Regions from separate parts of the Clostridium chromiireducens genome, predicted to be linked through region 1. Evidence: a T-box and tRNA genes for the amino acid it is inferred to sense, from the RefSeq annotation. Region 1 holds a T-box; the other holds one or more tRNA genes.
What was found. The T-box of region 1 lies ahead of lysS (lysine--tRNA ligase). A T-box ahead of a tRNA ligase gene usually reads a tRNA of that ligase, here a tRNA-Lys.

Region 1 (11,506 bases):
GTGTAATTCAAAATAATCTTGGCCAGCCTCAAGATTTAGTAGTTTGGGAAGGTAGTCCTTTTGCTCAAATAGAGCCCGCTATGGCTTATCAATATGGGCTTCCTATTTTGCTAATAAGGGAAATAGACGTAGAGCAAATTGGAATTTGGTCTTTTGGAATTGGACCATTTCTAATTTTAGAATGGAATTCTAATGCACCCCTTGGAGATTTCTTTACAAGTAATGCCTGGTTAGAAATTTTTCAAAATTGGATATCTCAAGTACGAAATGGATTCTACATTCAAACTCAGCCTCCATTTCAATATACTTGTAACAATGATAATGCTAAATAAATTCAATATTTTGGGGATTTACTACAAAAGAGTAAATCCTTATTTACTTATCAATATTTGTTTTTTATTTATTCAACAACCAATATATTTATAATAAATTTCAAGTTGATACCTAAGCACTATCAATAAAATAACAAGTCCATTTGCCAGCTTTGGACTTGTTATTTTATTTAATCACCTTATTTTTGAGAATTATTTTTGTCCTTTGATTCTTTTCTTATCTTCTTTAAGGCCTTTTTAGAACCTCTTTCAATATCTCTTTCAAGCTTTCGTTCTTTATAGCTTACAAATAACTGATTTAAATCGTAACCCTCTGGATATAGCTGACTTGCCTTTATATCTAGTTTTATTCTCTTATAATTTACTTCAATCAATTCATTATTATATAGTAAAGTAACATTGTTTAATTTATCTATCTCTTTATACACAATAGCTGATTCATTATTATCTAAAAGAATGACTCTGTCACCTACTGAGTATTTATAAAAATCTTCCTTAATTTGTGGTTCTTTATTCTTCATGACTTTACTTTCCTCAATTAGAGAAAAATTATAATTTTTATTATCAAAATATTGTCTTGCCCTATTAATAATAGAATCATCTAATCCCATCTTTTTAGAAATATATAAGGCATTGCTGCTGCCTACTTTTCCTATCCTAAGTTTATATAAAGGCTGCAAAGTTTCTTTTTCAAATTCCATAGCTGCATTTTCAAAATCAGGGTGCATCTTTGAAAAATTCTTAATTTCTCCATAGTGCGTAGTTGCTATAGTTATACACCCCTTATGATATAATTCTTCAAGTATTGCAATAGCTAAAGCTGAGCCTTCATTAGGTTCTGTTCCGCTTCCAATCTCATCAAACAAAAGTAACGTTGATTTTGAACTTTTCTTAATAATTTCAGCTAAGTTTTTTACATGGGATGAAAATGTGCTTAAAGCATTTTCAATACTTTGGTTATCCCCTATATCCACGAATATATTTTTAAATACCGAAAGTTCTGTCCCTTCTTCAGCTCCTATATGAAATCCAGATTGCACCGCCAATGTTAATAGTCCAATTGTTTTTAACACTACAGTTTTTCCACCTGCATTAGGTCCTGTTATTATTAAGCTCCTATAATTTTTTCCAATCTCAAAATCTAAAGGAATGTTATTTTTAATGAAAGGATAGGTACCCTTAATTATTTTTATATATCCGTATTCATTTAATTTAGGTTTACTTCCATTTATGGCTTTACTGCATTTAGCTTTAGCCCATATCATATCGTATTCTGATATTACCTCCACGTTCAATTTTAAATCTTTTATTCTTTCAAAAAGCATTTCTGTTAATGCAGCTAATATCCTGTATTCTTCCACACTTTCTTCTGCCTGCAGAATACTTAACTCACTTGTATATCTTGAGATAACATCTGGTTCCATAAAAACAGTAGTTCCTTTAGAAGAAGTTTCAATAATAGTTCCTTGAACAAAATTTTTATAGGATGCCTTGATTGGAATAGTATATCTGCCATTTCGCTGACTTATAAAAAATTCTTGAATATACTCTTTATTTTGAGCGTTTTTAAGAAATTTATCTAATTTTTCTTTTATTTTACCTTCGCACATATCAATATGTCGCCTTATTTTCTTAAGCTCCTTGCTGGCATTAGAATCTACCCTGCTTCCCCTGATTGATCTATTTATTTCATCTTCAATATATTCTAAATCAAAAATATTTTCTCCATAAGCACTTAAAGTCGGAGCATAACCTTCTTTATCCTTCATAAAAGTTTTAACTTTTCTACAACCTCTTAGAAAATTAGATATTATGGTTAAATCTTCTGCTTCCAAAGATGCACCTTTTTCAATTTTCTCAATAAATGGGAGAATATTAAAAATTCCTTCTAATGGAATAGTATAAGAAGCATCTAATAATCTTCTTCCCTCTGTAGTCTCATCTAACATTTGATTTACAATTTTTATATTACTGCTAGGTTCTAATTTATCAATTAATCTTTTTCCTAATCCGCTTACACAATATTCTTTTACTATTTCTTTAAGCTCATAGTAATGTAATTTCTCAAAAGTTTCTTTATTCATAATAATAATCCTCTCCTAAAACTTTATTAACATTACAAGCCTACGAATTATCGATAGATCTCCAAATTTTACTTTTAAATAATAAAAAGCCATGGATACTTCCACAGCTTAAAATTCAACAATTAATAAAGGTAATTATATTACCTCTGTATAAAGTAAATTCGTGGACTTGTATCTTCAATAGTACAAATTAATTCCATAGCAAATAAAAGGTATAAAACCTCCCATTTTTTGAATTAATATTAACTTAACTATTTAGATACTAAACACTCACAAAAATACCTCTCTTTTCTGAAATCTATTAAATATAATATACATCAAATTTATTTTATTTGTCAATCCATTTAATGTGTTGTTTATGAATTATAAATATAGATTTGGAACTTACTTAATTTTAGAATGTTTCATTAAGTCTTCAAGGTGCTGAATTTCAAAATTAGCGACTCCAATGACTTTGATTTTTCCTTCTATTTAATGAATAACATGATATTGCTGGTATTGTGCATTAATATATGTATATTAATCAATAATAACGGTCATAATAGAAGTATAAATAATAAATTAAAGGAGATGTTTTATACATGCTCAGCTATAAACATAATGAATACGAATACATATATGATGAAAATAATGAGGACAATCTAATAGAAATCAGAAAAGATGATGTAATTGTTAATAATGTACAATCACCAATATCCAATTTAGAGGATGCAAAAGCTCTTCAAAATACTGTACTGATGTTAGGAATTGAACAATAAAGTATATATCTTTTTATTAGAATTGCGCTGAACATTAACTTTATAGAATTCCAAAAGTTTTCTGTTCTAACACTTTCATATCCCCCAATATCATTGACTTAAATTATAGTTTCTAATTCATAAGAGTATATATTTTTTTCACTTCCACATAATAAAATAGGCTTATTTAATTGGCTCAATTTTATTATCCTGAAAGGCGTGTAAGATTATGAAAAGATTAATTAAAATATTCTCTATTATTTTACTCCTATCGTTTAGCATTAATACTACTATAACTACCGCTCAAGTAACTAGTCCTAAATCATTAGGTCAAGGTATTTATAGTGTAAGGGATGCGAACTTACTAGTAGGTACTCCAATTAATGTGCATATTACACCCGCTAATGCTAAAGCTATTATTCTAGTAATTGATTCTGATCATACTATAGAGGCACTAGTGAGATTAAATAGTAAAATTACCGAACAAACTTTACCTCCTCTTAACTATGATTCCTCACTTATTATTTTTTCTAATGGGAGTGTAGTACTTTCATAATAGACACTTTTAAATTGTCTATTTTTATTTATTTTGCTACTTAATTTCTACAACTTGTTATTTGGGTATTGCGTATTTAGTTAAACTAATATTTTGAATATCAATTCTCGACTTTCGCATAATAAAATTTGAACTATTTAATATTGAAAGGCGGTTAATATATGAAAAAACTTATAATGCTTATTTCTATTTTTTTATTGCTATCATTTAATATAAGTACAACGACTGCTTTTGCTGAACCAAAAGAATTTTCACAAGGTTTTTATACTATGAAAGATTTAAACTTATATGAAAATAATAATTATTTTGTTGAAAACAAATCATTGCATACTACTGGCATGTTAATTATCATTGATAATAACTCAGTAATGCAGCAAGTCATACGGTTAGGCCCTCAGTCTCCCAAGTATCCTTTAGTATCTCTTTTGAGCAACTATAAATTTATAATATATGGTGAAAATATCAAGTTAGTTTTATCTTAAAAGACACTTTTATAGTGTCTTTTTTTCTTCATGTTACTGCACGCTTTCTACATGTTGTCAAGTAAAAAAATCGCCAATTCACTTCTTGAATAATGCGATTTTACAATTTCGTATGTATTTTTACTGATTAATAATTAAGTTAAATATATAAATATCAAATATAGTATTATTATTCTTTATTTTTTAAGTACAAGTTTAGCAAATTCTTCATAAGAAGCTTCTTCAACATTCCTAACATCCCTCAACTCTTCTGAAACATCTCTGAAAAAGCATGATGGAAGTTCACTTTTTTTCATTATAAAGTTAGTTAATAATTGTCCTTTTCTTTCAACTTCTTGTTGTTTTACTGTAAAATAGCCACGTTTTTCAAAAAAAGGCTTTGCAGTTATTTATGCTTCCTCTGTTATAATTCTAATATCATTTTCTTTATAATCTTATATTCATATTACAAAATTTCTCCTTTTTATTAAATAAAGTTTATATTATCTTTTACTTATTGTATTATATTCAAACTACCTCACTATGCAATTTTCAAGGAAGACTATTTTTATTAAATATTACTCACATTTTAAACACTACTTTTGACCAATAAATGTAATAAAGATCCTATATCATTTTTCAAAATAAAAATCTCCTGCATTATAAAATACAAGAGAATTTTTTATGCAGCTTTACACTCACGCTTAAACAGTCAGTATATATTAATTAGCATCCTTTTTGTTTGGTTCATATTTTAATATGTCTGTAAGATCACATTCTAATACTTTATATATTTTAGTAATATGAAACAAATTACTGCATTCAAGTGAATAATACGTTACTTAAAATCTGCTATTTATTTTTTTATTGTAGTTCAAATTCTGCTGCTACATGTGAATAACCTTCTGAGTTTCCAACTTCTGCTACCATCCTACATTTTCCTGCTGCTAGCTTATTAAAATCTTTTAGTATACTTAATCTACAAATATCCATACTTGTTCCTTTTGCTGGCAAAAGTGCTGCCATATCAGTAAAAGTTGCATGTTCCGCAAAATCTAAATTATGCCACTCATTATTTTCAAACTTATCTATTTGATAATATATTCCACCATATTCACATTCTAAATTCGTATTATTTGTTATATCAACTCTAATCTTATCTGTACCGATAGGATATACACTTTCTTCAGTCTTCATAGTAATATCTTGTAATTGTGATTTACCTTTAGTTGTATCTAAAGCTCCATCTACCCCCAAATAATAACCATCAACAATTTCATCCTTTGCTAGAGCCCCTTCAAAGCTAAAGTAATAATACTTTCCATTAACTAATTTCCAACCTTTAGATACACTATTTTCCTTATACAATGTATCTCTCACTTCTACAGGATAGCCACCTGTTTTCAACGTATTTTTAAATTCATTAATATCAAAATTTTTATACTCATTAGTTGTAACGTTTTTTGAATTTGATAAATTATTTGATGCAGCTTGAATCCATGCACCATCAGAACCCAATTCGTATCCATCTATTGCTGTATCGTGTGCCATATATCCATCTTGTCTAAAATAATACCATTTTCGATCAATCTCCTTCCACCCTACTGACCATGAACTTCCTTCTGTATTCCACCAACCGTTTGAATCCTGTTTCCATTCTGCATTTGCTCTTACAGGATATGCTGTCAACATTGAAGCTACTGCTAATAAACTAGCTATTACTTTTATTATTTTAATTTTTTTCATTTTCAACCCTCTACTTCCATTTAATCCTTATATCTCTATAATATACAACTGTTTCATATTCTTTCGGTACCGTACTATTCAACTTTCAAAGAACACTGTTTTTATAGATTAATACATATTGGGTAACATTTTAGAATTGCGTAGTATTTTAATCAAAAAAATATCGCAAACCATTTGATATGCGATATTACAACTTAATTATTTATGTTTTAGATCAATATTTCTTATTATTAATGTTATGGAGAATAGCACTAACAATATAATCCCTATAAGCGATAATATATTACTCAAAACAATTATCAAGCGACCCACTAAAGTACCTGCATCAAACAATCCAAATTTAGCACCATTAAAAATCGAATTATTTAGTAAAGCAAGTACAATGCTTCCTAAAATACAATAGAGTAACTTAATGTTTTTGTCCATTTCAATCCCCCCACTCCATAATTTCCATATATTACAGGTTAATTATAACATAAATTGTAAACATCACACTATTCAGTTTTCAAAGAACATTTTTATAATTTGCTACGTCATATTTACAGTTGATGTAGCTTCATCCGTTGTTAGAATTACGCATTAAAAAAATCGTAAATTCAATCTCTTGAATAATACGATTTTACAATTTGCTATTTATTTTTAGTGATTCATAATTATTGAAAATTCTGACCAACTAATATGTTTATAATTAAATGTTATTTTTTGTACACTTCAATCCACTTGCCATACTTTAAAATAAGTCTACCGATAAGATGAACAGTCCAAATGAGTAATAAAAAGATAAAGAGTGAAATAAAAAATGTACTTCCAAGAAATTTTATGTGAATGGATGTCGATACTCCAAAAGCCAGTATAAAACCAATAATATCTACACACCAATAAACAATTCGCCAAAGCAGGCTTAATCTTATACTGCAACCACAGTTATCACAAGGTAGGCTACGAAAAAACGGTTGAGGGAATCTGAATGAGTAACCTACGATGTACTTATGTTTGCATTGTTTCTTTTCATTACTGTCCATAATACTCTCCTTAATTCTTATAATGTAACTAGTTATAATTTCGTATTTGCATACTATTCAGTATTCATTATAACATATTTTGTAAAACCTACATTATTCAATTTTCAAAGAACATTTGTATAATTTACTACGTCAAATCTACATGTTATGCACATTATTACACTAATTAGAATCATCACAACATGTCCAATTATATGAATAATTGGAATTTATACAAAGTCGTATGAAACCTCTTGTACACCATTGTCTAGTACATTCATATTTAGGTCATTTACTTCTTTTGTAGTTTCTTTATACTGTTAACTTCTATTTCTGCAATATTCTCCTTTGATTCCAATTTTTCACATTTAATTCCTCCTCAAAATATAAAAAGGAATACTCAAAGTTTTGCTTGCTTTAAGTATTCCTTTTGATCATATCAGTATAATATATATTTATTTTTATTCTTGTTTCTCTAATTTAAATATTCAGAAACCATATTTATTTATAATTATCTAGTATTTATATTTTTTGTCTTTATCTTTTAACTAAAGGAAATGCAATAACATCCTTTATTGTATTTGATTCAGTTAGAAACATTATCATTCTATCAATCCCAATGCCCAAACCTCCAGTTGGCGGCATTGCTGTATCAATAGCTATAGCAAATTCTTCGTCCATTGGACTTGCTGTTTCAAGTCCTCCTCTTAATTTTTCAGCTTGTTCATGTAATAATATACGCTGTCTTAATGGATCATTTAATTCTGAATAAGCATTTCCAAGCTCTACTCCATAAGCATATGGTTCAAATCTTTCAATTAAATCTGGATTTTCCCTATGAACTTTACAAAGTGGTGATGATTCTTTAGGAAAGTCTATAACAAAAGTAGGTTGTATTAATTTCTTCTCGCTATATGCTTCAAAAAGATTTACTATTAATTCTCCTTTATAAGCTTCATTTATATTTAAGCCTTCATTTTGTTCTTCAATCAAAAGAGAATTCTCTTTAATTTTACTTATAATTTCTTCTTTAGTTAAATTCTCTACATCGATACCTGTATCTTGTTTTACAAGATTGCACATAGTTTCTCTTTTCCATGGAGCTTTAAAATCAATTTCTTCTTCACCATACTTTATTTTAGTAGAGCCATTAACATACATAAACACATATTCATATATTCCTTCCATAATTCTCATCATATCTTCATAATCCGCATAAGACATATAACATTCCATTAGAGTAAATTCTGGATAATGAGTTCTATCAATTCCTTCATTTCTAAAAGATCTTGCAAATGTATAAACCCTTTCTATTCCTCCAACAATAAGCCTTTTTAAATATAATTCTGGAGAAACATTCATATATACTTCACAATCTAAATCATTAACAAAAGTTTTAAATGGTTTTGCTTCTCCTCCACCATATTTAGTGTCAAGTACAGGAGTATCACATTCAATAAAACTCATATTATTTAAAAATTCTCTAATTGCAGTAATTGCTTTAGAACGTTTAATAAATCTTTCTTTAACTTCTGAATTCATTATCATATCTAAAGATCTATGTCTTTGCCTTAAATCTGAATCCTGAATTCCATGATATTTTTCAGGAAGGGTTCTTATTGATTTAGATAACAATTCAAATTTGTTTGCTCTAATAGTTATTTCTCCTGTCTGAGTCTTAAATACAGTTCCCTCTACTCCAATAATATCTGAAACATCGATTAATTTTAAAACATTGTAATTTTCATTTCCGATTAACTTTTTACTAAAAAATAGTTGTATATTTCCTCTTTCATCTACTATATTAGCAAAAGTTGCATTTCCCATTCTCCTAAGAAACATTATTCTTCCTGCTAAAGAAAATACTTTACTCTCATCAATAGTATCAAAATTATCACATATCTCTTTTGTATAAGTTTTTTTGTTAAAATCGTAATTATATGGATATGGATTTATTCCAAGTTCATTTAGTTTATTTAACTTTTTTATTCTTTCTGTTATAAATTCATTAGCATTTGTCATTATATTTTCTAATTCATCTAACTTTTCATATTGCTCATACATTTTTGTTACCACCTTTACTTATTTATTGATTAATTTAGGCACATGAAATAAAATAACATGCTAGACCTACTATCGGATTGACTTGTTATTTTTTTGACATTACCTTAATACAAATAAAAAAACCTTCACCTCCAAGATTTCTAATCTTGAGGACGAAAGCTATAAATTCGTGGTACCACCTCAGTTTATGTATGCGTTGCCGTATACACCTCTTCAAGTACATCAAAAAATGAGATACTCTATACCTATAACGGGGTATACCGTCACATCCTACCTCTGCAAAACAGACTCAGTGTGCAGCTCCAAGATCTTCTTCAATAAAAATCCATTGCTCCATTCCACCATCTAGAGCTCTCTGAAAATGAACTATTTTATCTACTCTTCTTTTCATTGCTTTTTATATAGTTTACAATATAAATCCGTTTTTGTAAATATAATACACAAAAAAACTCTCCTCTTTATCTAGATATCTATTTACCTATAAATAAAGTTAAGTAGTTATCTAGATTCATTTTTATCTATAAGCATATTTACATATCTTTATAGATATATGTTTTTATTCTTATAGATAAATCTATCTAAATATTTATATTTGAGCTGGCATTAGGTCTGTTACATTATGTTGAGAGAAGGCGTGGTGGACTAATGAGATATATAGTCTTGATGGGTATTAATTTGCTATTGGTAAAAAATATAACTTATTAAAATATGTGATTTTCTAGCTTTGCCATCGGGAGTTTTTATTATAAAAAATGATGGTGGATGATGATAAAGATGAATTAAGTGAAACCAAATTGGTTTCACTTAAAAAACACTAAAATATCAACACTATTTTTAAGCATAGCCTAGAATTTAAGGCACTATATTGTGTTTTTTGTGGGACAGCCACTTTTGTTTATATGAAAATTTTGGTCTAACAGAGGCTGATTTTAAAATAATCTTATTTTTCAAATTTCCAGCAGTCAAACTGGAAGCCTTCTCCAGAAAAAACAAAGAATAAATTGTGCATTCCTTTTGCATTCTTAATTTCTACAGTCACATTTTTATATTCATTATCACTACCTGTGTTTGGCACTTCCAAATAGCCGATTGCTTCTCCAGATGGACTATCTAAACAAATTTTTATAGCGTTTCCACTTATCTTGCTTGATAATTTAGCTGTAAATGAACTTGCACCTTCTGTTCCAAAATCAACATTAGATAAACCTATCCAATTACCAGTTTCAAGAACATTAACTACAAGATTAGTTTTACCATATACTGCACTTTCTTCTTGGGTAGAAGTTGTAGTTATTCCAGCCATCCAAGCAAAAGTTTCTGCTTCATTTACAATAAATGGATCTAAATTTTTAACTTGTTTAACGCCAGCACGTGTTCCTATAATAGGCTTAATAGTTCCGTCATCCAAAACTTCCACTTCTTCAACATTAGTTGTACGGTACCCAGTAGCTGGAAGTGACATATCATTACATAATAAAAGGGAATGATAGAACATGTACCACTTTTCTTTGAATTTTATCATAGAGTGGTGGTTATTACTCCAAGCTTCAAAGAAAGTTCCTGGATTCTCTAATATAGATCCATTATATGTCCATGGACCAAGAGGATTTTTACTAGTCATTATAATAATTTCCGCAATTTTAGGTACATATTTACCTACTGCATTATCACGGCTTGACCAATTTGAGCAATAACTATAGTAATATGTGTCACCAATTTTATTGATACCTGAATCCTCGAAAAGATATGGAGCTTCAATAGTTACTGGAACTCCTACAATGCTAATCATATCTTCACCTAATTCAACTGCCCTTGCAGTGTTTGGCATTGCTTCTTTGCCTTCTGGTACTCCGCCTCCGAAGTATAAATATGCTTTTCCATCATCATCTACAAGAACAGCAGGATCAAAAAGCCATTCAACATTAGAACAATTTTCTATTTCCCTTGTAATCATAGGTTTTCCTAATGGATCAACCCATGGACCAATTGGACTATCACTTGATAAAACACCAATAGTACTTGCATTATTTGCGTAATATAGGAAGAATTTTTCTTTCCCGTTAATAGTCTTATGTGCAGCTGCAGGAGCCCATGAATTTTCAGCCCATGATGAAGCACCATTTGGACCTGCCACTTGAATTATTCCATGATCTGTCCAGTTCACTAAGTCATCAGAAGAAATGCAATTTAAATTTTGAATGATTTTATAACTATTTTCTATTAATTTTCCATCGTTGTCATACTCATATACATCATTTGTTGTATAAATGTAAATTCTTCCATCGTATTCCATAGCATAAGGATCAGCTCCAAATCTTTGAAGCAATATAGGATTGTTATTTTCTAAACTTTTGTATCCTTCTGTTAGCTTAATATTTTTAAATAAATTCTCCATGATTATTTTTTCCCTTCTTTGTATGCCAATAAATTTTTATTCTTTTATATGTCTCCAAAGTGTATTAATTAGATAAAAAGAATAAGTAAAATTATATTAACCTTTACCATGTTTTTTCTCAACCATATAA
Region 2 (6,486 bases), on a different contig from region 1:
AATGTATTTTAACCAGTTTATATTAAATATAATACTATATATACATACATTTCTCCATTATCCTCATATGGATACGCCAGGATTAGTTATATTGATCTTATCTATAAAATTCATATATAGTCATCTATTTTTCTTCTAGATTCCCCAAGATCCTAAGAGGTTAAAAAATGTATTAATTCTGTTTAATATCTTATTACGTCCCTTAACCGTTATAAAATAAGATAAGTTTAGCTAATTGTATGCTATTAGTTAAACTTATCTCTAGAACATAAATAAGAGTCTATATAATATTACCAATAATTTATTAGCCACATCTTGATTATTATTTTTTATTGTTATACCCTATCTTCTCTAAAATAATCAATGCTGTGTCTTCAATAGCTCTTTCTGTTACATCTATAGTTTTACATCCTATCTTTCTCATTATTTTATCAGCAAAATCAAGTTCCTCTAGAATTCTTGCATCCCCTGCATATTCAATATCAGATGTAATTCTATGGAACTTATCTAGCCTCCTTTTCCTAATCTCAATTAATCTAAGCGGATTTATAGTAAGTCCAAATACTTTCTTTTTATCAATTTCATATATTTCATCCGGAACACCGACTTCTGGCATTAATGGTATATTTATTGCTTTTATACCTTTATTAGCTAAATACATGCACAATGGCGTCTTTGATGTACGCGAAAGTCCTATTAATACTACATCAGCATTTTTTAGTCCTCTATAATCCTTACTATCATCATATTGCATTGCAAACTCCATAGCTTCTATTCTCTTAAAGTATACCTCATCTGTCTGCCTCATGGCACCAGGATTATATGTAGGATGAGTTTTCAAAATAGTAGATGCTACATTGATTATCGGACCTAACACATTCATAACTGAAATATTTTTTTCCATTGCCTTTTGCGTTAAATACTCTCTAACATTAACTGTTATTATTGTTGATACTATTATTGTATTTTCACACTCATCTGCAACTTTCAATACGTCTTCAACATCCTCTAGCCCTTTTACATAAGGAATTCGTTTAACATCAACCTTTTCTGTAAATTGGCTCGCTGCTGCAACTGCGACCTGATGCGCAGTTTCTCCTATAGAATCTGATACCGCTAAAATTGTTAACATAATCTTATACCTTCTTTCTCACGTTTTTCTAATAATCTTCTACACCTTAGTCTGATATTATTTCTACATATTTTATCAATATTCATAAATTCCATATCTACATTCTCTATATTTCTATATTAACCCAAACCTATCTCTTTTAATAGTAGTGAATTTTTTCATAGCATATGTTAAACTTTAATATATCATTAATATAATTACAATTGGAGGTACTTATATGAAGAATAAAAAAGTATTGACTATGAGTGTTCTTCCCATTATGTGGGCTATATATGTCTTATTTGAGCTTATTACAGGAAGAATTACTGATTCTCAAACAATTTTCTTTAATATATTATTAATTTTATTATTTGCACTAGTAGGTTTATTTACTTATAAAATAGGAATTAAGTATGAATCTGGCTTTAAGTCTAATATATTGTGGACATTATTTTTATTATTTTTCGTACTGGATCAAGGCGTAAAATTTTTAATTAAATTATTCTGGTTCAACAATTATTTTTCTATAGTCCAAAATATATTATATTTCAGACCTATAATTAATACTGATGGCTCATGGCTAAATGCTAGATTTGGCACGTCAGTAAACTTTCCAATTTTAATAGCCTTAAATACAATAGCCATCTTTCTATTTATTGAAGTATATAGGTATTATTTACATAAAGGAAATAAAGACTTTTGGGCAGATATGTGCTTCATTTTCGTTAGTTGTGGTGCAATCTGCTCACTAGTTGATAAAATATTTTATGGTGGGAGTTTAGATTTTATTGGAATAAGTAACTTATTTATTGCCGATACAAAAGATCTATATATTAATCTGGGTATCTTGTTTTTTGCTCTTACTATGTTTAACAAAGGATATCTATCATCAAATGATGACACATCTTTTAGTGAGGACATTCAATCACTAAAAAGATTTCTACTATTTGTAAAATACGATATTGCTAGTAAATTTAAATCTTTCTAAAATAAATACTTATTTAACAATGTTAGAAAAAATTAAATAACGCCTTAATTAGTAATAGCTAAATTTTAATATATTACTAATTAAGGCGTTATTAACTTAATTTCTTATACTAATGTAAAAAAGAGCTTTTACATAAAGTAAAAGCTCTTTTATATAAATACTAAGCAAGTTTTTAAAACAAATTACTTTATTAAAGTAATTGGTGGCTCACCCGGGAATCGAACCCGGGACACCATGATTAAAAGTCATGTGCTCTACCGACTGAGCTAGTGAACCATCTTACCTCGCAACGTCCTACTCTGCCACACAGTCGCCCGTGCAGTACCATCGGCGCTATAGACCTTAACTTTCCTGTTCGGAATGGGAAGGAGTGTTACCTCTATGCCATCATCACGAGATCTTATTGTTTCAAGTCTAAGACATATTGAAGGACTTAACAAAATCATCTAATAACTAAATCTATAAATTTAAAATTTGTATTTTCTGAATTCACCTTCAATGTAAGAATTTTTTACATCTTACACTATTGTGTCGAATACTTGCCTCAACAAGATATTATTATACATAGTATTATCTATTGTGTCAACACTTATTGTGAAATTAAATTTTAATTTATTTTTTTTATATATTCTTTAATTAACTCTATTGATTTTTTAAATTTATCTAACTCTTCATTTGTCATGTGTATTTCAACAACTTCTTTAACTCCGTCAGCATTTAGAACTGCTGGTACCCCACAGAAAACATCATGTGCTCCATATTCACCTTCCAGTAGTGTAGATACTGGCATTATTCTATTTTCATCATTTATAATTGCCTTTATTATTCCAACAGTTGCAGTTGCAATTCCATAGTATGTTGTTCCTTTTCTATTATATACTTCCCAACCAGCTCTAGCTGTTTCTAAGACTAATCTATCTAAGTCTACTTCCCCAACTCTATCCTTATTATCTCTTAATATTTCATAAAATGATTTTCCACCAACTGTCACATGAGACCAAGGTACCATTTGAGAATCTCCATGCTCTCCCATAGAGTATCCTTGCACACTACGTGGATCTACATTTAATAGATCCCCAATAAAATTCTTTAATCTAGCAGAATCAACGGAAGTCCCGGTACCAATAATATGACTCTTAGGTAAGCCTGATATTTTATAAACATGATATGCAATCATATCCACAGGATTTGAAATAACAATAAAATGCCCTTTAAATCCGCTCTTCATTATAGGATTGACAATAGATTCTACTATTCTTGCCGATAATTCTAGCGTATCTATCCTTGTTTGCCCAGATTTAGGAGGTGCACCAGCTGTTATTACAACAATATCAACATCGCTACATCGTTCGTAGCTTCCTCTTAGAACTTTTGTATTTCTATTTAAATATTCGATACAATGGTTTAAATCCATCACTTCTCCTAGTGCCTTTTCTTCATTTATATCAATCATTAGTATTTCATCACAAACACCTTGTGTCAATAAGCTAAAAGCTGTGCTAGATCCCACTAATCCAGTTCCTACAATTGCAACTTTGTTCTTTTTTAAACCCATATATAAAATTCTCCTTCATAAATTATCATTTAAATCTATATTATACTTCCTATTATAAGCATTTATTCATACGCTAATCTATTTTAATATATTTGCTCTAAGTATTATCTGCTATAAAAATTATTATTGCAACTTTCATTTATCAATATAAGTTTCAATTAAAACGCTAATAATTTATTTAACTCACAAAACTATTGTAGTTTTTGTGTATATATATCTAAAATATGTGGGTAAATTTAAAATTCTGATAATCTTTTTTTGTAAAACAAAAAAGATTGTTAAATATTTTTAACAATCTTCACTCTGGTGCGTCATCAGGGATTCGAACCCTGGACACCCTGATTAAGAGTCAGGTGCTCTACCGACTGAGCTAATCACGCAAATCTTACCTCGCAACGTCCTACTCTGCCACACAGTCGCCCGTGCAGTACCATCGGCGCTATAGACCTTAACTTTCCTGTTCGGAATGGGAAGGAGTGTTACCTCTATGCCATCATCACGAGATGCTTGTTCATTCCAAATCTATGATTTGGTCTAATGAACTGTACTCCTCAACTACGTTGAGTGAGTTTCCTTTGAAAGCTTTGTTCTTTCAAAATTGCACATAGTTTTTTTAATGTATTACAACTTGATTATTTATTGGTCAAGCCCTCGACCTATTAGTATCAGTCAGCTAAATATGTTACCATACTTACACCTCTGACCTATCAACCTTGTAGTCTTCAAGGGGTCTTACTAGCTTACGCTATGGGAAATCTAATCTTGAGGTGGGCTTCACACTTAGATGCTTTCAGCGTTTATCCCTTCCCGACTTAGCTACCCAGCTATGCTTCTGGCGAAACAACTGGTACACCATAGGTCAGTCCATCCCGGTCCTCTCGTACTAAGGACAGCTCCTCTCAAATTTCCTACGCCCGCGACGGATAGGGACCGAACTGTCTCACGACGTTCTGAACCCAGCTCGCGTGCCGCTTTAATGGGCGAACAGCCCAACCCTTGGGACCTACTTCAGCCCCAGGATGCGACGAGCCGACATCGAGGTGCCAAACCTCCCCGTCGATGTGAACTCTTGGGGGAGATCAGCCTGTTATCCCCGAGGTAGCTTTTATCCGTTGAGCGATGGCCCTCCCACGAGGTACCACCGGATCACTAAGCCCGACTTTCGTCCCTGCTCCACTTGTAGGTGTCGCAGTCAGGCTCCCTTCTGCCTTTGCACTCTTCGAACGATTTCCGACCGTTCTGAGGGAACCTTTGGGCGCCTCCGTTACATTTTAGGAGGCGACCGCCCCAGTCAAACTGCCCACCTAACAATGTCCTGTCACCAGTTTCATGGCATCCAGTTAGAACTTCAATACTATCAGGGTGGTATCCCAACAACGACTCCACTAAGGCTGACGCCCTAGTTTCCCAGTCTCCCACCTATCCTGTACAGACAATACCGAAATTCAATGCTAAGCTACAGTAAAGCTCTACGGGGTCTTTCCGTCCAATCGCGGGTAGCGAGCATCTTCACTCGCACTACAACTTCGCCGGATTTGCAGTTGAGACAGTGCACAAGTCATTACGCCATTCGTGCGGGTCAGAACTTACCTGACAAGGAATTTCGCTACCTTAGGACCGTTATAGTTACGGCCGCCGTTTACTGGGGCTTAAGTTCACACCTTCGCGTTACCACTAAGTGTTCCCCTTAACCTTCCAGCACCGGGCAGGCGTCAGCCCCTATACATCAGCTTTCGCTTTAGCAGAGACCTGTGTTTTTGTTAAACAGTTGCTTGTGCCTATTCTCTGCGGCCTGATTTCTCAGGCACCCCTTCTCCCGAAGTTACGGGGTCAATTTGCCTAGTTCCTTAACTGCAATTCTTCCGTCGGCCTTAGGATTCTCTCCTCATCTACCTGTGTCGGTTTGCGGTACGGGCACTACTTCTCTCTCTAGATGCTTTTCTTGGAAGCATGAAATCAGATACTTCGGTTCCGTAGAACCTTCCCCATCACGCCTCAGAATTGCCAGAGCGGATTTGCCTACTCTGACTCCCTTAACGCTTAGACCAGCATCCAATAGCTGGCACATCCTATCCTTCTCCGTCACACCATCGATAATAACGATTATAGTGGTATTGGAATATCAACCAATTGTCCATCGACTACGCCTTTCGGCCTCGCCTTAGGTCCCGACTAACCCTGAGAAGACAAACTTTACTCAGGAAACCTTAGATATTCGGCCTGTAGGATTCTCGCCTACATCTCGCTACTAATGCCAACATTCTCACTCGTAATCAGTCCACCGCTCCTTACGGTACGACTTCAGCCCGATTACGACGCTCCTCTACCGCTCACACATAAGTGTGAACCCGTAGCTTCGGTGGTAAGTTTGAGCCCCGGACATTTTCGGCGCAGGATCTCTTGACTAGTGAGCTATTACGCACTCTTTTAATGAGTGGCTGCTTCTAAGCCAACATCCTAGTTGTCTTAGAAATCCCACATCCTTTTCCACTTAACTTACACTTTGGGACCTTAGCTGACGATCTGGGCTGTTTCCCTTTTGACCATGGAACTTATCTTTCACAGTCTGACTGCCGGACTGATAGTATATGGCATTCGGAGTTTGATAAGGTTCGGTAAGCGCTATGCCCCCTAGCCTATTCAGTGCTCTACCTCCACTACTCACATTTTCCGACGCTAGCCCTAAAGCTATTTCGAGGAGAACCAGCTATATCCGAGTTCGATTGGAATTTCTCCGCTATCCACAGCTCATCCCATGCTTTTTCAACAGCAACGTGGTTCGGTCCTCCACGAGGTTTTACCCTCGCTTCAACCTGGCCATGGATAGGTCAC

Region 2: it encodes a tRNA-Lys, which carries the amino acid that the T-box ahead of lysS (lysine--tRNA ligase) is inferred to sense. The anticodon was not compared.

The regions. Positions count from the first base shown of each region.
Region 1 is NZ_QXDJ01000003.1:541,461-552,966, forward strand. Features, by position in the region: gene D2A34_RS13940 (hypothetical protein) at 1-332, shown strand, start outside; gene D2A34_RS13945 (endonuclease MutS2) at 512-2,416, opposite strand; gene D2A34_RS26770 (hypothetical protein) at 2,998-3,174, shown strand; gene D2A34_RS13955 (hypothetical protein) at 3,383-3,709, shown strand; gene D2A34_RS13960 (hypothetical protein) at 3,871-4,191, shown strand; gene D2A34_RS27575 (DUF6485 family protein) at 4,368-4,487, opposite strand; gene D2A34_RS13975 (immunoglobulin-like domain-containing protein) at 5,035-5,916, opposite strand; gene D2A34_RS13980 (hypothetical protein) at 6,115-6,342, opposite strand; gene lysS (lysine--tRNA ligase) at 7,455-8,981, opposite strand; T-box leader at 9,127-9,381, opposite strand; gene D2A34_RS13995 (glycoside hydrolase family 43 protein) at 9,922-11,376, opposite strand; gene D2A34_RS27455 (hypothetical protein) at 11,495-11,506, opposite strand, start outside.
Region 2 is NZ_QXDJ01000014.1:334-6,819, forward strand. Features, by position in the region: gene D2A34_RS26365 (pyruvate, water dikinase regulatory protein) at 323-1,132, opposite strand; gene D2A34_RS26370 (signal peptidase II) at 1,350-2,099, shown strand; tRNA gene D2A34_RS26375 (tRNA-Lys) at 2,300-2,375, opposite strand; rRNA gene rrf (5S ribosomal RNA) at 2,381-2,497, opposite strand; gene D2A34_RS26385 (L-lactate dehydrogenase) at 2,707-3,654, opposite strand; tRNA gene D2A34_RS26390 (tRNA-Lys) at 3,959-4,034, opposite strand; rRNA gene rrf (5S ribosomal RNA) at 4,042-4,158, opposite strand; partial or broken rRNA gene D2A34_RS26400 (23S ribosomal RNA) at 4,294-6,486, opposite strand, start outside.